DNA from 3 places in the Brooklawnia propionicigenes genome. Region 1 is predicted to be linked to each of the others. Evidence: riboswitches for the same ligand, from Rfam matches in the RefSeq annotation. Region 1 holds a riboswitch; each other region holds the start of a gene.
The links. A riboswitch is a leader RNA that binds a small molecule or an ion and turns the genes downstream of it on or off. The one in region 1 is predicted to bind thiamine pyrophosphate.

Region 1 (6,574 bases):
TCCGTAGTGCCACCTGACGTGGGCTGATACCGACCAGTGGAAGCAACAGGAGTTCCAGGACCAAGGCGATCGAGGCGGAGAGCACATCGATGGAGATCATCAGCGGCGTCGTCATCGCGACCAGCCCGAGGAACTGCACCACCGGATTGACTCGCTGAAGCAACTCCCCGCGCAAGGCGGCCTGCCATCGTGACCGCGCAGCACCCGGGGCATCCGGTGTGGACGAAGCTGTCCGCGGCACGAAGCCCGAGGGTTGCACTGGATCATCGGCGACGCGACCCGAGGGCGCCGGATCATCGGCTGCGGACACTGGGTGCACCGGAGGATCGTCGCCCGCGGCCCTACGGGTGCGGGGGTCCCACCCGAGGTCGGCGAGGTCGATGACGTGGCCGTCCATGGCCGCCACGAAGGAGCGGTCGTGGGTGATGGAGACGATCGTGGTGCCGCGGGTTACGGCGTCGCGCAAGATGCCGACGAGTTCCAGCCACGTCGTACGGTCCTGCCCGAAGGTCGGCTCGTCCAGCACGACCACCTCGGGCGCGCAGATCAGGGCGGTCGCCACGGACAGCCGCCGCTTCTCCCCACCCGACAGCGTCATGGGGTTGGCGAGGGCCACGTCGTCCAGGGCAAGAAGGCGCAAGAACCGGTCCACCTGGGTGGCCGTCTCCTCCGCCGGGGTGCCCGCGGCGCGGGGACCGAGCTCCAGTTCTTCACGTACCGTACGCGACACGAACTGGTATTCGGGCTCCTGGAACACCATGGAGATGCGCCCGAGCAACTCGCGGGACGACCAGGCATGGGGGTCGGTGCGCCCGGGAGCCGGGGCCAGGTCTTCCGCCACGCGGACCTGCCCTGCGAGCTGAGGCAGCAGGCCGACCAGGGTGAGGGCCAGGGTGGACTTGCCGAGACCGTTGTCCCCGACGATGCAGGTGGACGCGCCGCGGGGAATATCGATGTCGATCCCCGCCCGGACCGGCCGGCTCTGCTCGTACCCGATGGTCAGGTCGCGCCCCGAGAGCACCACCGCGTCAGAGCCAGCGGCCGTCGGACCGGCTGCGGCCGGCTGCGTGGTCATCCGGGCGTGGGCCTCCTTGACCACGGCGACATCGTCGCCGGGCAACCAGATGCCGGCGGCGCGCAGCTGCCCGCCCTGGTCGCGCAGCACCTCGTCCAGTGGGCCGTCGGCGGCGATGGTGCCGTCGAGGATCACGACGCAGCGGTCCACCAGGTCTGCCCACACGTCCACACGGTGCTCGACGACGACCAGGGTGGCTCCGGTGCGCTCCAGCACACGCTCGGCGGCTGCACGCACTTCGTCGACTCCGTGCGGGTCGAGATTGGCGGTCGGTTCGTCGAGCAGCAGCAGACCCGGACGCATGGCCAGGACGCTGGCCAACGCCAGGCGCTGCTTCTGCCCGCCGGAGAGCTTGGAGGTGGGATGGTCCAGTGGCAAGTGCAGGCCCACGGCATCCAGCGCGTCTCGCACCCGGACCCAGATCTCCTCGCGGGGGACGCCGAGGTTCTCGCAGCCGAAAGCGACATCGTCCCCCAGGCGAGCCATCACCACCTGGGCCTCCGGGTCCTGCATGACCAGTCCGACACGCTCGCGTGCGGCGTGCGGGAGGCGGTCGTCGAGTGTGAGTTCGCCCAGGGACTCGCCCTCGTCCTCGCCGCCCAGCAAGCCGGCGAGCCCACCCATCAGCGTGGACTTGCCCGCACCCGAGGCGCCGAGCACCAGTACCCGCTCGCCCGGCGCGATGTCGAGGTTCACGTCGCGCAAAGCCCACGCCCGGCGTCCGGCATGCCGCCATCCCCACCCACGCGCGCGCACCCGTACGCCGGGAACGGCGCGGACCTCGGGCAGACGAGGCGAGTGGAGGGTCACGGCTGGAATCCTGTCGGGATTGTGGTCGGGAACGGACGACGAGGCGGACGCGACGGCGACCTCTGTGCTGGGTCTGTTCAAACCCGGCCGCGGATCTCGCGTCCCGCAGCGAACCGGTCGAGGGCGCCGGTCTGGGCGAGCCCGCGCACCAGCAGCCAGCCGACCAGGCCCGCCAGGACCAGACCGGTGACGATCATCGTGGACAAGTAGATGAGATTGAAGGTCAAGGTCTTGGCGAAGTTCGGGGAACTGCCGAAGAAACCTTCGAACACCCATGCGGCCACGCCCGCGCCGGCTCCGGCCAGCATGGCGACGGGCAGGTTGAACTTTCGGTAGCCGAAGATCAGGAAGACGAGTTCCGCACCCAGCCCCTGGACGAGGCCCGAGTAGACCGTCGAGATGCCCCACTGGGAACCCAATGCCATCGACACCACGGCAGCGAGGACCTCGACGAAGACCGCGGCACCCGGCTTGCGGATCACCAGTCCGCCCAGGACGCCCCCGAGCAGCCAGATCCCAGCGACCAGCCCGCCAAATCCCGGCGTGGCTGCGTCGATGACGGCGTATGCCGCGCCCCCGACCTGATTCCATACCAGGAAGATGACTCCGCAGGCCACCCCCAGGATCGCGGCGGTCACCATGTCAACGACGCGCCACTGCAGGCGACCGTTGGATTCGCTCATGTCTCTGTTCCTTTCCCGTGCACTGCGAGTGCCCGGGAAAGAGCGGGAGCCTTCCTACGCCGGTATGGTCCGGTTCAGGTTCGACGGTCGAGGGCGGTACGCCCTCCTCTCAACCCGGCTTCCCGGGTTCCCGTGGCACTGGCTGGAGTATAGCCCCCATGCTGATTTTGGCCCGCAGCGGTTCAGGTTCCTTGTGGTTCGGATCCTGATCGACCGCTTGCGCACGGTCCCCGTGAATCGACTTTCGCGCCGCCAGAAGCCACGTGATGCCGCATTCGTCCGTCTCCCGGGCTCTGCGCGCCTAAGGCAACCGATCAAGCCTCTGCCATCAGCGCTGCGACGACTTGCTCGGCAGTGAGGAGGTTGACCCCGATCAGTCGGAAGTCGGCGAGACGTTCCGGGGTGGATTGCGACACGGCATCGGTCACGAGCACCGCACGAAGATCGCGTTCGCTGGCGTCGAACAGCGTGGCCCGCGGGCAGTTGGGAAGGTTGCAGCCGGCGACCACCACCGTGTCGACCTCGTGAGAGTGCAGCCAAGTCTCGAGTCCGGTTCGATAGAACGCGCTCCACCGCGGCTTGTATACGACCGCCTCGCGGGCAGAAAGCTGCTGCGGTTGACCACACAGGAGCCTGTCGGGATCAAGGGTGATCCCCCGGTGCCCGGGAAGAAGGATCGCCGGGATGTCGGCGCCAGGACTTCCCGGTGCGACCACACCTGCTCCCGCTTCGATGCTGGCACGACGTATCGCGTCCACATCCGAGCTGCCCGGCTGATAGAGCCGGATCACGTGCGCGATGGGACGCCCAGCAGCACGAAACCCGCCGGCAAGCTCGGCCAGACGAGCAAGCAGCCGTTGCGTGCCAGGAACCGGCATTGCTCCGTCGATGAAATCGTTCTGTACGTCAATGATCAGCAACGCCGAACGAGCGAAATGCGGAGCAGTATAGTCACACACCTTTTCATGGTAGAGCCGCAGCGGCCGCCTTCTGGATGGCTCGTTCTGTTGGCCGACACGTCGTCGGTCTCGACCATGAGCACTCAGTCGTCGCGGTCCGAGACGGTGTGCTTGCCTTCGGGAGGCTGCGAGGAGTCCGCGACGGCGAGAAGAGCGCACACGCTCATGGCCACGAGCACGAGGAAGACGGCCACGAACGTCATCGTCCACCCCGGCACGCGCGAGTGGATCCAACCCGCGGCGACCGGCCCAGTCGCCGCCACGGTGTACCCAATGGTCTGAATCAACGCGGTGATCCGCCGGTTCTCGTCAACGTCGCGTGCCCGCTGGATGACCACCACGAAGAGAACCGTGAAGAATGCGCCCTGCGCCAGGCCGCCGACGAGGCTCCACACCGGCCACCATCCGGGAACCGCGATCAAACCGATCGGCAAAGTGATCCAGCAGACACACACGGCGGCCATCGTGCGAAGCTGCGACCAGCCGAGGGCACTCATCAGGATCGGCACCAGGAACGGACCCGCGATGCCGGCCGCCTGGAAGAGGCTGGACCCGAGGCCCGCGCCTACCACGCTCATGTGCCGCATCTCGGCCAGCGCCGTCGGCAGCCACGCCGTCACTACGTTGTAGGCGAGGATGTGGCAAACGAATGCTGCCACGAACAACCAGACGACGCGCCATCGTCCGATCTGCCGACGCTCAAGGCCAGCCGCGATAGGCGATGCCGGCTGGACCGGGGATAGCCCTGCGCGCCGCCGTATGCCGGCCCGTGCTCCGGGATCCCCCGGCGGGTAGACGGCGACCCACGCAACCAGTGCGACCAATCCGAGCACGACCCCGCTTCCGGCCGCGGACCATCGCCATCCGACGACCAAGGCCACCGGCGCGGCCGCGGCGGTGACGAGCGCAACGACGATATTGACCGTCGACGTATACGCACCGGTCAACAAGGCCGTCCGGCGCTGGAAATCTCGCCCGATGAGCATCGGAATCGACAGGTTCCCGATCGCCAATCCCGCGCCCAGAATCAATGAGCCCAGGTAGAGCCCTGGCTGCGCCCCGAACGAGCGCACCAGCGAGCCGGCCACGACACCCAGCAGGCAATAGATGGTGGCGTGGTTGATTCCCGTAAGCCGCAGCAACACCGAGGCGATCGGGGTCAGGACGCCGAAGCACAGCACGGGAAGGCCGACAAGCACGCCGGCCTGCACCGGATTGAGCTGAAAGTCGGCCGAGATCTGTCCGAGCAGCGGAGGAATAACCACTACCGGGGCCCGCATCACGCTCGCGCATGCCAACAGCGCGAAGGCGGGGGCCAGAGCCCACAGCCGTCTACCGCGCATGTGAGCACCGTGTCCGCCAGGACGATGGCGCGCTCGAGTTCGCGAGATCCAGGCCTGCGGCTCTCACTGTCTGCATACCCCCATACCCCGAGTCGCGGCGCTCAGCCCAGCTGCACCACGTGGGTCAGATCATCGGACGGCAGAGTGTCGACGGTGGCTGTCACCTCCACGTCGGTTAGCTCGGCCCACCCGTAGATCGTCGACAGGAACGCGGCATCGGCCGCGTCGCGGCCCGTGGCGATCCTCACCAACGAGGAGCGGGGCGCCAGGGCAGTGCTGTCCACCACGCACCAGCGTCCGCCGACATAGGCCTCACACACGGCGTGAAAGTCCATGGGATCCAGACCCGGGGCGTAGACGGAGACGAGTCGCGCCGGCACTCCGCGAGCGCGCAGCAATGCGATGCACAGGTGCGCGAAATCCCGGCACACGCCCTGGCGCATCAGTAGCGTGCGCACCGCCCCGTCGGTCGGCAGGCTGGAGCCGGGGACATAGGCCAGCCGGGTTCCCACCCACGAGCTCACTGCATCGAGCAACGCGATCCCGTCCACGCCGCCGAACTCCGCCGCGGCGGTTGCCGCGAGAGTGTCGGACTCGCAGTACCGGCTCGGCCGCAGGTAGCGGATGACGTCGCACGACTCCGCGGTATCCGGCGCGGAACGCCCACGCATCGTGGCCTCATACCGGACGGTCAAGCGGCCGGCCTCCGCCCGGATCCGATGCAACCGCGTACCGTGCAAATCCAGGATCTCCTCGGCCGGCACGTGCCGGCCATCGAGTGCTGTGTCCAGCGTCTGAGTCACCACCAAGCCGGGGGATGTTGCGACGGCGACGGACAGGACCAGATCGCTCGGCACACGAACCTCGATGCCCAGGGACGCGCCAACGGTTCGATGCATGCGCTCATCTTGTCAGAGCCGGCAAACGAATCGCGCGGCGACGTGCTCAGGGTCGGGTGCTGCGCATTGCGTTCAGGCAGCCTGCTCGTCTCGTGGGGGCCGGACGATCTGGGTTCCAGCCGCACCGGTCAGCTCTGAGGCTGCTGCGTGGCGATCCACCATGTGGTCCCCCAAGGGTCCTCAACCCCGCCACGCAGATCGTCGTCGCCCGCCTTCTCGGGCTCGCGGACGACCGATGCCCCGGCCGCGATCGCCCGATCGAAGGTCGCGACCGCATCCTCGACATAGAGATGGAGATGTGCGGGAGCGCTCGGGATATCGCTCGCCCCGCCGCCGATCATCACGATGCTGTCATCGATCCTGACCTCGGCGTGCTTCAGCGACCCGTCCGGTCGGTCGAACCTCCGCTCCAGCGAGCCACCGAAGGCAGCCTCGAGGAAGGCGATGAGCCCTTCGGCGTCCTGGCAGATCAGGTAGGGACTCAACGACGGATACGCGGCAGGCTTCCAGTCGTCCATGACGTCAGCATACGAGCCGGAGGCTCGGCGAGTTCGACGACAGCGGGCGAGCCATCCGCGACAGTCGGGGCGGGGTTCGAACGTTCTGGTATGGGTGGACGCAGGGGGTAAGGAAGCGCGAGATGACCAGACCCTTCCGCAGGACCGAGTTGCGCAGGCTCTCCGCGAGTGCGCGCTGGGCGGATATCAGCGCACCGGTTCGAATCAGGTTGAAGATGTCCACATCGCTGTGCTGCTGGTTCCTGGACGTTGTGCGCGATCCCCGATGAAGCAGGCGACGAACGCCT
Region 2 (6,574 bases), 720 kb from region 1:
CGCCGGTGATGAACGTCAGATCGACATCCTCGCCCCGCTCGGCCTTCAGCTCCTTGAGAGTGTCGACGGTATAGGTATTGCCGGGCCGGTCGATATCGACGCGCGACACCGAGAAGCGCGGGTTGGACGCGGTCGCGATCACCGTCATGAGGTAGCGGTCCTCGCGGTTGCTGACCTTGCGTCCGACCTTCTGCCAGGGCGTGCCGGTGGGCACGAACACCACCTCTTGCAGATCGAACCGGGCAGCGACCTCGCTGGCAGCCACCAGGTGGCCGTGATGGATGGGATCGAAGGTGCCGCCCATCACACCCAGGCGATAGCGATGCTTGCCATCACGGATGCGAGCGAGTCCCAGATCAATGGACTCATGGAGCAGCTCACCAACGTCGGTCATGGCAGAACAATAGTGGTCCGGCGCTCAGGGTAGGTAGTCGTTGGTGGTGGCCTGCGCGCCGTCGACCTCGCTTTCGAGCAACCCGTTGTCGTGCATCCAGGTGGCGTAGGTCGCCCAGTCGTCGGCGGACTGACGTCCGAAACCGTCGGCCGGCAGCAGGGCCAGCGTCGCCTCGACCATCTTGGCGAGCACCTCCGGGTCGTAGGAGCCTTCGGTTTCGGGGGTCAGCGCGTCGATCGCCACCTGCGGATCGGCCAGCGCGGCCTGCTGGCCCGCGGCCGTCGCGGCGAGGAAGGCCTTCACTCGTTGGGCGTAGTCGGCGTCGTCCTGCAGGCGCCGCGGGTTGGCGATGATGACCAGTTCAGCGTAGTCGGGCACACCCAACTCGGTGGCCGGCAGGATCACGAAATCGCCCTGGGCAGCCAACTCGACGCCCTCGATATTGCGGAACGCGCCGAAGATGGCGTCCACCTGGTCGGTGAGCAGCGCCTGATTGAGGCTCTGCTGCACATTCGGCAGCGAGATCGTCGCGGGGTCGACACCGGCATTGCGCGCGATGAAGTCGATCGTCGGTTCTTGGGAGGCCAGCCCGGACAGCCCGATGGTCTTACCGCCAAGATCGGCGGCGCTGGTGATGCCGGAATCGGCCCTGGTGATCAGTGAGGTCAGCGAGGTGGGGATCAACGCGGCCACCGAGATCACGTCCAGCCCCGATTCGACGGCGATCAGGGTGTCGGGTTCGTACGAAATGGCCAGGTCGACGCGGCCCAGCGAGACCTCGCGGGCGGCGTCGGCGGTGTTCGACGGAGTGGCGAAGCTCACGCTCAGGCCGGCGTCGTCGTAGGCGCCGGTGTGCTGGGCGGCGTACAGCGCGGCATGGTCGGGATTGGGTGCCCAGTCGAGCAGCATGCTGACCTGGGTGGGGCCGGCTCCCGAGGTCGAATCGCCGGTCTGGGCGCCGGACGAGCCGCAGGCGCTCAGTGCCAGGCCGGCGGCCAATCCGAGTGCGATCGTCGCGCCGAATCGTGTCGTTTTCATAGGGTGGTGGTTCCTTCCGTGGGTTTGTTCCATGGGCAGACGAGTCGTTCCAGGCCGATCACGGTGGCCAGCAGCACCGCCGACATGATGGTCAGGACGATGACCTGGGCGAAGACGAAGTCGGTCTGCATCCTGGGGATCGCCTGCAGCATGAGGTAGCCGATGCCGTCGGTGGAGCCGGTGTATTCGGCGAAGACAGCGGCGACAGGGGCGAAGGTCACCGAGACCCGCAGCCCCGCGAAGCCGCGTGGCGCCGCATACGGCAGCCGAACCCGCCAGAACAGTCCGTGGCGGGTGGCGTGCAGGCTGCGCAGGGTGTCGATCAGCCGGGCGTCCACCGACCGGATGCCGGAGAGCAGGTTGAGCGCGACCGGAAAGAAGCACAGCAGTGCCACCACGATGACCTTGGGGGCCATCCCGTAGCCGAGCGCGATGGTCAGCAGCGGGCCGATGACGATCACCGGGATGGCCTGGGAGGCGATCAGCAGCGGCGTCATGGCCGAGCCGATGACCGGGAGATAGCCCGAGATGATGACCACGATCACCGCGACCGCCACCCCGAGCAGGACCCCGATGACGGTTTCGCTGAATGTCAGCCAGGTGGCCGAGGCCAACCGGGTGGGCCAGGTGGCGATCAGCGAATCCAGCACGGCTTTCGGTGCGGGAATGACGTAGTCGGGGATGAGCCCGTTCGCGGTCACGGCGATCCAGCCGGCGAGGATGAGCAGCACCGTGATGGCTGGTGGTAGCACCTTGTGCTTGAGATACCAGCTCATCGGGGCGCTCCCGGATTCGGGCCGAATCCGGAGTCGGCGAACGATTGCAGGATCTGCCTTCTGACCGTGGCGAAGGCCGGGTCTCCGAGCAGGAGTTCACGGGGGCGGTCGTCGGCGAACCAGCCCGGCCAGCTCGCTGCCGTGCTGACCGGTTGGCCAGGAGCGGGTTCGGCCAGCAGCACGACCCGGTGGGACAGCAGCAGAGCTTCGTCCACGTCGTGGGTGACCATGATCAAAGTGGCGCTGGAACCGATGATGGTGGCCCGTAGCCACTGCTGGACCTCGGCGCGGGTGATGGCGTCGAGCGCGCCAAGGGGCTCGTCGGCCAGCAGGATCGGCTTGTCGGCGAGCAGTGCGCGGGCCAGCGCGGCGCGCTGCCGCATGCCCCCGGACAGTGCCGCGGGGCGTTCCTGCTCCCAGTCGGCGAGTCCCCACTGGTGCAAGGTGGCGTGCGCCCGGGCCCTGGCCTGTGGACGTGTGACTCCGCGGTTGCGCAGGCTGATCGCCACGTTGTCGAGCAGGTTCAGCCACGGCAGCAGCGAGTCGCCCTGGGGCATGATCGCGCAGGAGGCCAGTCGTCCGGCTGGGTCGTCGCGTCCCAGGACGCTGAGGGTACCGGTGGTGGGTTCGTGCAGCCCGGCGATCAGCGAGAGCAGGGTGGACTTGCCGCAGCCGGAGCGTCCGATCAAGGCGAGATGCTGACCGGCCGGCACCTGCAGCCGCAGTCCGCCGAGCACGCCGCGCTCGGCTTTCGGGTAGCGGAAGCCCAGATCGTCGATGGTGATCGCGGGCGTTGGAGGGTCGGCCGAAGCGTTGATGGCCATTCGACATCCCTCCGCTCATACGAATGAGTTCAGGTTCAACGGGTGTCATCTCAGCCTGCTGGGCAGGCACCCCGTGTCGCTTTCTGTTGACCTGGCGAACTATAGCAAGCCCGCCCCCCGACCGCCCGGCCGGTTAATCGATTGTGTGGTTGAGCAGGATCAGGGAATCGCGGTGGACGATCTCGCGCTCGTACTGGACGCCCAGCTCGGCGGCCAGTTCGGACGAGCGGCGGCCCAGCATCGCCGGCAGCTGATCGGCATCGAAGTTGACCAGGCCACGGGCGACCGCCTCACCCGACGGGGTGACCAGGTCGACCGGGTCACCGGCGACGAAATCGCCGGTCACCTTGGTGATCCCGGCAGCCAGCAGTGACGCATTGGCCTGGGTGACCGCCCGCACCGCACCCGAATCCATGTACAGCGCTCCCCTGGCCATGGACGCATGTGCCAGCCACAGCAGCCGGCGCGGCCGGCGCTTGTCGATGGGCGAGAACGCAGTGCCGACCGGTTCGCCGACGAGGATCTCCCCCACCTGCGATGCCCGGCCGAGCACCACCGGAATGCCCGCGCCGGTGGCGATCTGGGCGGCCTGCAGTTTGGTGGTCATCCCGCCCGAGCCGATATTCGAACCGATCCGATGGGTGTCGACCGTCAGCGCCTCGACATCGGGCACGAAGCTGATGGGCAGCGAACCCGGTTCGTCGGGATGTGCGGTGAACAACGAATCGACATCGCTGAGCAGCAGCAACGCGTCCGCGCGCACCAACTGGGCGACCAGCGCGGCCAACCGGTCGTTGTCACCGAAGTGGATCTCGTGGGTGGCGACGGTGTCGTTCTCGTTGATGATCGGCACCACGCCCATCCGCAACAGCGTGCCCAGTGTGCGCAGCGCATTGGCATAGGTCGACTGGCGGGTGACATCGTCCACGGTCAGCAAGACCTGACCGACCAGGATACCGCGATCTCGGAAGAGTTCGGTGTAGCGCTGCACCAGCAGCCCCTGACCGACCGCGGCGGCAGCCTGCTGGTGAGCCAGGTCGCGCGGACGCCTGCGCAGCTGCAGCGGAGCCAAGCCCGCGGCGATGGCGCCCGAGCTAATCAGCACGATGTCGTGGCCGTCGTCGTGAGCATCGGCCAGCGCGCTCACCAAGGCGGCGACCCGATCCTCGGCGAGACCACGCGAGGCGCTGCTCAGGGACGAGGAACCGACCTTGACCACCAGACGGCGTCCGGTGGCAACCTGCTGACGGACTTCTTCCTCGGTCAGCACACCATCGAAATCGGGGCTCAACGCTATTCGCCATCCTCGTCGAAATCATGGGAGAGTTCGTCGGCCAGCGCCTGACGGTGCAGCTCGCGCCAGTCGGCCTCCCGGTCGTGGCCCACCAGCTCATCACGGGCAGCATGATAGGCGGCATCCAACTCGCGGCGGCGCCGCACCGATGGACGCACCTCTTCGAGCCGCTGGTCTTCACCGCGGCGCGACAGCAGTTCGGCACCGGTATCGACCTGCGGAGCGAAGTCGAAGACCACCGGATGTTCCCCGGCGCCGATCGCCACCGCATCGCCGGGGGTTGCCCCCATGGCCAGCAGTTCGTCCTCGATACCCAGCCGGTTGAGCCGGTCGGCGAGATACCCGACGGCCTCGTCGTTGCCGAAATCGGTCTGCCGCACCCAGCGTTCGGGCTTGTCACCCCGCACCCGCCAGACGAAACCGCCCTCGCCGTCGCCTTGACGTTTGATGGTGAACTCGCGGCCGCTGGAGGCTACCGGCTCGGGACGGATAACGATCCGGCGCGGCGGCGCGGCGGTCATCTCGGCACGACGCTCGCGCACGATCTCGGCCATCGCGAAGATGAGCTTGGTCAGGCCCTGACCGGTCTTCGTCGAGATCGGGAAGACCCGGTATCCGGCTGCCTCGATGTCGGGGGTGACGATTTCGGCCAGGTCGCGGGCATCGGGCACGTCGATCTTGTTCAGAGCCACCAGGCGCGGCCGGTCTTCCAGGCCGCCGTAGTTGGCCAGCTCCTTCTCGATGACCTGCAGATCGCCGAGCGGTTCGCGTCCGGGTTCCCAGGTGGCGCAGTCGATGACGTGGACGATGGCCTGGCACCGCTCGATGTGACGCAAGAAGTCGTGGCCCAGGCCGCGGCCTTCGCTGGCTCCCTCGATCAGGCCGGGCACATCGGCGACGGTGAAGGTGGTTTCTCCGGCCACCACCACGCCCAGATTGGGGACCAGCGTGGTGAACGGATAGTCGGCGATCTTCGGCTTTGCCGCCGAAATCGCCGCGATCAGACTGGATTTGCCGGCGCTCGGGTAGCCGACCAGGCCGATGTCGGCCAGCACCTTGAGCTCGAGGTCGACGATGCGTTCGTCGCCTTCCTCGCCGAGGAGGGCGAAGCCGGGCGCCTTGCGGGCCGCCGAGGCGAGCGCGGCGTTGCCCAGCCCGCCCTTGCCGCCGCCTGCCACCACGACCTCGTCGACCTCCCCGAGATCGGCGAGCACACGGCCGGTTCGTTCGTCGGTGACGATGGTGCCCTGGGGCACCATCAGGACGATGTCTTCGCCGTTGGCGCCGTTGCGGTGCCCACCCATGCCGGGTTGCCCGTTCTGGGCCTTGCGCACCGACTGCCGGTGGTAGTCGACCAGCGTTGTCAGACCGGGATCGGCGCGCAGGATGACCGATCCGCCGTTGCCGCCGTTGCCGCCGTCCGGGCCGCCGAGCGGCTTGAACTTCTCGCGGTGCACGGACGCGCAGCCATGGCCTCCATTGCCTGCGCTGACGGTGAGCCGCGCGCGGTCAACGAATGATGGAATCGCCATGAAGTGCCTTCTGAATGTCCGTACCAGCGCCGCGATGGCCTGGCTGCGCCCAACGGACGCACTTGTCCATTCTACCGAGACCGCCAATGGCGCGCCTCAATGCGACTCTCCCGCACCGTAAAGTTGAAAGGGCTACGACCAACAAAGGGGTTACCGATGCTCAACGCTAGTCCGTACGTCATTTTCTCCAGTCAGGCCCGCGAAGCGCTCGAGTTCTACCAGTCGATTCTCGGTGGTGAGCTTCGTGTCATGCTGCAGTCGCAGTACAACCCCGATCCCGCCGTCGCAGATCTGGTGATGCACGGCCAGCTGGACCTGCCCGGCTTCTCGCTGATGGCCGGCGACGACCCGTCCGGGAACACGCCGGCCGAGTCCGGCAGGATCACCATCACCTTGTGGGGTGATGATCTGGACGAGGCCCACCGCATCTTCGACGCGCTCGGCGAGGGCGGTACCGTCAACACCGCGTTCAGCAAGCAGATGTGGGGCGACTACTACGGCGACCTGGTCGACAAATACGGGGTCTCCTGGGCGATCGACATCGACGTGTCCGGCGAGAGCTGAGTCCGCGCGACGCCGTTGATCGTCGCCCGGCGGCCACGGTGGCACGTGCAAGAATGACCCTGCAGGAAGGCAGGCATTCGTGGACGTCACCGTGGGCAACATCGTCTTCTTGGCGTTCGCCGGAGTCGCCGCCGGGCTGGTCGGCTATCTGG
Region 3 (6,574 bases), 550 kb from region 1:
GGACGGCCAGTCGAGGTTGCGCGGACGCAACGCCGCCAACGCCGAGCTCAGTGTGCAGCCGGTGCCGTGGGTGTTCTTGGTCTGTACGACGTGGCTGACGAGCTCGTGGACGCCATCGGGGCCCGCGAGTACATCAGTGGCCCGGGCATCCAGCCGATGTCCACCCTTGAGCAGTACCCAGTCCGCCCCGAGTTCGCGCAGTTTGACTGCCTGGGCCGACATCTCGTCCAGGCCGGTGGCCTGCGTCTCGCCCAGCAGAACCGCGGCCTCGGGCAGGTTCGGGGTGATGATGTCGGCCTTCGCGATGAGCCGCCGGACCGCCTGGACAGCGTCGTCGTCCAATAGGCGATCGCCGGAGGTGGCGACCATCACCGGATCAAGGACCACGGGGGCATCGAGCTCGCCGAGCAGTTCTGTGACCTCGTCGGCCAGCTCGGCGGTGGCCAGCATGCCGACCTTGATCGAATCGATGCGCACATCGGCCACCAGGGTCTCGAACTGCTGAGCGACGAAGTCGACCGGCACCACATGTACCCCGGTGACGCCCTGGGTGTTCTGCGCGGTCAGCGCGGTGATCACGCTGGTGCCGAAAGCACCCAGCGCGGAGAAGGTCTTGAGGTCGGCTTGGATGCCTGCGCCGCCGGAGGGGTCGCTACCCGCGATGGTCAGCGCGACGGGAGGCAGCCCGCCGCTGGCCCAGGCATTCACCAACTCGCGGGTGGCCGCCCGGACATCGGGCTGTCCGCAGATCGCGCTGATCACCGAGACCCCCGCGAAACCCGAACGCCGCACGGCGGCGGTATCGGCCGCCTTCACTCCCCCGATCGCCACGCACGGCCACGGGCTGCGGGCGGCCAGGCCGCTCAGATAACGCAGACCGGTGGCCGGTGCGTGATTGGGCTTGGATGCGGTCGGGCGCACCGGGCCCAGGCCGAGGTAGTCGATGTCACCGCGGCCGAGGTGGGCGACAGCCCAGTCCAGCTGCTCCCCGGTCTCGACCGACAGGCCGAGGATCGGGTCGGGCCCGAGGATCGCCCGGGCCTGTGCCACGGGCATGTCGGACTGCCCGACATGGGCGCCGTCGGCTCCCGCGGCGGCGACCAGGTGCACCCGATCGTCCAGCAGCACCGGCACGCCCGTGCCGCGGACCGTCTCGACGACGTCGCGGGCCATCGCCAGGAATGCATCATCGTCGGCATCGGGGTCGCGCACCTGGACGAGCGTGGCGCCTGCCTGCACGGCCTGCCTGACCGTCTCCGCCACACCGAGCGCCCCGCACTGCACCGTGTCGGTGACCAGGTAGACCGAAAGATCCAGATCCTTGCTCATGAGATCTTCACCCGATCTGCGGCCTGCTCGGCACTCAGCCGAGCGAGCGCATCCAGGAGTTCGACGGCGAAGCTGCCCGGTCCCCTGGCGACGGACGCAGCGTTCTCGGCGGCGATGTTCATATGCGAGGTAGCCGCGATCGCCGCGTTCAGCGGGCTGGTGACCGCCGCATAGCCGGCCATCACCGCGCCCAGCGCGCAGCCGACCCCGGTGACCTGGGTGAGCATCGCGCTGCCGTTGCTCAGTTTCACCAGTTCGTCGCCATCGGTGATCATGTCAACCGGGCCGCTGACCGCGACGACGCAGTGGTAACGACGGGCCAACTCATGGGCCGCGTCCACGGCATCGGTGGTGGAGTCGGTCGCCTCGACGCCGCGTCCGGAGGTGCCGCCCAGGAAGCCCAGGATCTCGGAGGCGTTGCCGCGCAGGATGGTGGCGGGGTTGGCGTCCATCATCTTCTTGACCTCGGCCGTGCGCCACGGCAGTCCGCCTGCCGCGACCGGGTCGAGCACCCAGGGTTTGCCGGCGGCGACTGCAGCGGCTGAGGCCAGGTACATGCCCTGGATCTGCTCGGACGAGGGAGTGCCGTTGTTGACCAGCACACCGGAGGCGACCTGGGTGGCGAATCCTGCGGCCTCCTCGGGGTTGTCACACATCGCCGGGGATGCGCCGACCGCATACAGCACGTTCGCGGTGAAGTTCATCACCACATGATTGGTGAGGCACTGCACCAGCGGGTTGCGCTCCCGCAGTGCAGTGATGCTCTCGGCCAGAGCAGAGGAATGGAAATCGACGTTCATCTGGACGTCCCTTCGCTAGCACTACCTAGATCAGGTCACTACGGGTTTGGTCTCAGCCGGTACCTTCCCCGGCACCCCGCGTCTTGGATGTACGTTAGCACCGGCCACCAGCCGGCAGGCGAGGCGATTCCGGATGGTCGACCGGCCTGCGAGCGTGCTTCCCGGACCGGCGAAGGTCGGATAGCGGGCCATCGCCGCTAGCATCGAGACAGGACTACGGATGCCGGTGCGCGGGAGGCACAGTGACTACTGCATTGATCGTCGTAGACGTTCAGAACGACTTCTGTGAGGGCGGTTCGCTGGCGGTCGCCGGCGGCACCAAGGTGGCCGCGGATATCGCAGCCTTCGTGGAGGGCGAGCTTGGGCGAGGCACCGATCGCAGCTTCGACTATCTGGTCGCCACCCGTGATCGCCATATCGATCCGGGCGCCCACTTCAACGCCACCCCCGATTACATCGACAGTTGGCCCAGGCACTGCGTGGCGGGCACTCAGGGCGCCGATTTCAATCCGGCAGTCGCCGATCTGCCCTTCGACGCGGTCTTCGACAAAGGCGCCTACCAGGCCGCCTACTCCGGTTTCGAGGGGACGATCGGCGGCGACGACGGCGGCGAGGGGTTGGGAGCCTGGCTGGACGCCCACGATGTCGACCACGTCGTGGTCTGCGGCCTGGCCACTGACTACTGCGTCCGCGCGACGGCCGCTGATGCCGCCAAGCATGGCTACCGCACCGAGATGCTGCTCGATCTTTCAGCCGCAGTCAGCCCCGACCGCGTGCCCCAGGTCGTCGCAGGCCTGCAGGAGGCAGGGGTCGTCGTCGCCGGCTGACCGCATCTCGCCGGCCTCGGACAGCCCCGATCGAGCCTCAGGACGCCGGTCTGCTCGGGCCGGGCACCCACGAGTACCCGTTCATCACCGCGGCCAGCCGCATCGGGCGCTCCATCTGGTAGAGGTCCTCCAGCATCAGCGGTGCGCCGTCCGGCCCCGACAACGGTATCTGCCAGTTCGGGTATTGCCGCCAGGTACCCGGCTGGTTCTGGATGCGGTAGTCACCGACGGCATCCACCAGCGCGACATTGAGCACCCGTGAATCGGTGTACGTCAGGTAGCGGTAGAGCGCCAGCACCTTCGCCTCGACATCGTCCTCCACGTCGTCGGTGAACAGGCCGCGCTCGTCGAGACGGCGCATCCAGGCATCCTGCTCGAGTTCAGCGGCGGCCGCTTCTTCCTCGTACGACTCGGTGAGCAGCCCGAGATCGTGCCGCAACCGGACGTGCTCGTTGGCCAGATAGCCCGCGGTCGGAGGCAGATCATGGGTGATCACCGAGGCCATCGCGTATTCGCGCCAATGTTCGGGCGGAGAGGGCTGGCCGTTCGCGTCGTTCTCGAACCACAGCACCGAGGTGCCCAGGATGCCGCGTTCGGCGAGATAGCCGCGCACCCAGGGCTCGACGGTGCCCAGATCTTCGCCGATGACGAATGCCCCGGCGCGCTGAGCCTCCAACATGATGATGCCGATGAGCGCATCGTGGTCGTAGCGCACATAGGTGCCCTCGCGCGGCGTGCCGCCCTCGGGGATCCACCAGAGCCGGAACATGCCGAGGATGTGGTCGATCCGCACGCCGCCCGCATGGCTGAGGGCGGTCTGCAGCATGCTGCGGAACGGGCCGTAAGCGGTATCGGCGAGCCGGTCGGGCCGCCACGGCGGTTGTCCCCAGTCCTGTCCGAGCTGGTTGTAGCCGTCCGGCGGCGCGCCGACGCTGATGTCCTGGGCGTAGATGTCGCTCATCATCCAGGTGTCGGCCGAGGCGCCGCTCACTCCGACGGCGAGATCGGTCACGATGCCGACCGGCATGCCCGCGTCCTGTGCGGCCTGCTGGGCGTCGCTGAGCTGGTTCCAGGAGACCCACTGCAGCCACTCGTTGAACGTGATCTCGTCAAGGTAGTCGTTGTGCAGTTTCGCCACCCGCGGTGAGGTCGGGCGCTGCAGGTCCTCGTCCCATTGCCGCCAGTCGTTGCCGTAGTGCTCGCAGAGCACACACCACAATGCGAAGTCGCGCAGCCGGCGGCCACGGCGACGCTTGAAGTCGTCGAAGGCCATCTGCCGAGCCGGACGAAGACCCGCGCCGAAGATGATGCGCAGCGCTTCTCGTTTGTTGGTCCAGGAGGCGTCGCGATCGAGCAATTGTTCGCCGGCCTGCTCCTCGTTGAGCTGCTCGCGCAGCTCTTTGATCGTGTCCCGATCGTGCTGGCCGAGCAGGGCATATTCGGGCACAGCTTCGGGACGCAAGTACATCGGGTTAAGGAACAGCCGCGAGCTGGGCAGATAGGGTGAGACGTCCATCGGGGGTACCGGCTGCGAGGCGTGCAGCGGGTTGATCAGCACGTACTGGCTGAACTGCTGGGTGGCCGACCAGACGGCCAGATCCGATAGGTCCATCAGATCGCCGATGCCCCACGATCCGGACGAGCGGACGCTGTACAACTGCGCGGCGTATCCCCACAGCCGGGAATCGTTCAGCCGCTCGGGCAGCCCCAGGAAGCGCGGGGTAACGATGAGGGTCGAGTCGGACTGCCGGTCATCGGACAGCAGTTCGAGACGATGGTAGCCAGTGGGCAGATCCGAGGGCACCGCGAAGCTGGCCTCCCCGATCAGCGTCCCGTCGACCTCGCGTGGTTCGACCATGTGGTGGCGCTGGCCGAGGTAGCGGACCTCGCCGTCTTCGAGCCGCAGCCGGATCTGGGCGGGATGGCCGTGCACGACGTGGGCCTCGACGTGAGTGGTGTCGCCTTCGCTGACCACGACGACCGGGGGCAGACCGCGACGCCAGGGTTTCAGTTCGAGTTCGGCGATCGCGGCCTCAGCGCTGGTCTCGGTGGCGGCGTCCACACCCATTGCGGCCATCACCGCGATGATGGTGTGCTGGGGTACCTGAATGTGTCGTCCCTTCCAGTCCCAGAAGTCGGTGGTGACGCCGAGTTTCTCGGCGAGCACATATAGGGACGACTCTAAACTCATTCCGCCTAGTCCTTCGGGTGTGGGCTGACTTGACCAATACACACCCTAACCGATCTGTTACCTGATTTTCACTACTTGGGTTTTGGCGATCATGTCGTGCAGCGCCTGGCGTTTTCTGTTTCCGAGGGGGACCAGCACATTGATGAGGCCGATGATCGTGATTGCGGACAGCCCGTAGAAGGCAATACTGCGTATCAGTGACATGCCGAGCCGCAGGCCGTGCTGCTGGGCTCCCGTGTTGACCGGTACCACCCGGAGTCCCAATGCCATCTGGCCCAGGGTCCCGCCCTTCCACATCAGCATTCCGGTGGAGTAGATGATGCTGACGATCAGGGAAACCAGGTAGATGGTCATGATCGGCCCGGCGAGCCCGTACTGGGGATCGGTGTACTCGGGCGGTATCCCACCGGATTGGGCAGCCCGCACCACGTCTTCCACCCAGGCCTGCATGCCGGTGGCCAGCGCATCGATGAACGGCAGGGCCGCCCCTACGGTCGCGAGCCCCAGAATCAGGCTGTCGATGATCGTCGCCCAGGCCCGCTGCCACCAGCCGGCCAGCGGCACGCCATCGGCGGTGGCCGGGCCGTAACCTGCGGGCTGGTACTGGGAGTAGCCCTGCGGGACATAGCCGGAGGGTTGATAACCCTGCTGGGGGTACCCGGTCTGCTGCTGGAGGTCGGTCCGGGGCTGATAGCCGTACTGCTGTTGCGGGGCCGCCTGTTGCGGAAGGGGCTGCGGCTGGACGGCCTGCGGACGCTGCCGGGTCGTCCAGCTCGTCCCGTCCCAGAATCGTTCTTGCGTCTGGTCGACGGGATCGGGATACCACCCGGACGGCGGCAATTGTTGGGCGGGCTCGTATTGCTGACTCACGTCTCCAGCATCCCACGTCGTGACAATCGGTTCTCAGCCCACCCCGGACGATTCGTTGCGGACCGGGCCGATGCGCAACGCGGCCAGCAGCGAGAGAATGCTCGCGGCCGTACACAATGCGTAGATCGGTCCGAAGGTGAATGCCGCCGAGACCGTGTTCAGTAGCCCGGCGAAGATCGTCCCGGCAAGCCCGGTGACCAGGGCGTTGCCCAGGCCCTCGCCCACCTGCAGCGAGGAGGTGTTGCGTCCGATCAGCTGGGGATCGCTCACCTGCATGTTGATCAGCGAGGTGCTGGACACCACCAGGCCCATCCCGAGCCCGAGGACGACGAAGCCCACCGCGAAGACCGGCCAGGGCCAGACCAGCCAGGTGGCCAGCGTCATCAATCCCGAGCTGAGTACCAGGCACGCCGCCCCGGCGTGGACGATCTCGTCGCGGCGCAGTTTCAGTCCGCTCCAGGCCTGGACGAGCGAACCCAGCGTCCACCCCGTCGCCCCCAGCGCCAGGAAGAAACCCGCCCCTTTCAGCGTGAACCCGTAGACCTGCATCAGCATCA

Region 2: linked by a shared signal. The riboswitch ahead of QUE25_RS12440 (ABC transporter ATP-binding protein) and the one ahead of QUE25_RS08970 (ECF transporter S component) in region 1 are both predicted to bind thiamine pyrophosphate.
Region 3: linked by a shared signal. The riboswitch ahead of thiM (hydroxyethylthiazole kinase) and the one ahead of QUE25_RS08970 (ECF transporter S component) in region 1 are both predicted to bind thiamine pyrophosphate.

What each region holds. Positions count from the first base shown of each region.
Region 1 covers NZ_AP028056.1:1,981,821-1,988,394, reverse strand. Annotated here, with positions in the region: gene QUE25_RS08975 (ATP-binding cassette domain-containing protein) at 1-1,885, opposite strand, end outside; gene QUE25_RS08970 (ECF transporter S component) at 1,963-2,568, opposite strand; TPP riboswitch at 2,603-2,712, opposite strand; gene QUE25_RS08965 (cysteine hydrolase family protein) at 2,883-3,527, opposite strand; gene QUE25_RS08960 (MFS transporter) at 3,611-4,870, opposite strand; gene QUE25_RS08955 (transglutaminase-like domain-containing protein) at 4,972-5,769, opposite strand; gene QUE25_RS08950 (VOC family protein) at 5,898-6,287, opposite strand.
Region 2 covers NZ_AP028056.1:2,706,147-2,712,720, reverse strand. Annotated here, with positions in the region: gene nadD (nicotinate-nucleotide adenylyltransferase) at 1-394, opposite strand, end outside; gene QUE25_RS12450 (ABC transporter substrate-binding protein) at 419-1,432, opposite strand; gene QUE25_RS12445 (ABC transporter permease) at 1,429-2,208, opposite strand; gene QUE25_RS12440 (ABC transporter ATP-binding protein) at 2,205-3,032, opposite strand; TPP riboswitch at 3,022-3,116, opposite strand; gene proB (glutamate 5-kinase) at 3,166-4,323, opposite strand; gene obgE (GTPase ObgE) at 4,326-5,858, opposite strand; gene QUE25_RS12425 (VOC family protein) at 6,015-6,422, shown strand; gene QUE25_RS12420 (sulfite exporter TauE/SafE family protein) at 6,502-6,574, shown strand, end outside.
Region 3 covers NZ_AP028056.1:2,531,157-2,537,730, reverse strand. Annotated here, with positions in the region: partial or broken gene thiD (bifunctional hydroxymethylpyrimidine kinase/phosphomethylpyrimidine kinase) at 1-660, opposite strand, end outside; partial or broken gene thiE (thiamine phosphate synthase) at 697-1,329, opposite strand; gene thiM (hydroxyethylthiazole kinase) at 1,326-2,129, opposite strand; TPP riboswitch at 2,120-2,218, opposite strand; gene QUE25_RS11690 (isochorismatase family protein) at 2,372-2,956, shown strand; gene malQ (4-alpha-glucanotransferase) at 2,994-5,147, opposite strand; gene QUE25_RS11680 (RDD family protein) at 5,205-6,017, opposite strand; gene QUE25_RS11675 (MFS transporter) at 6,051-6,574, opposite strand, start outside.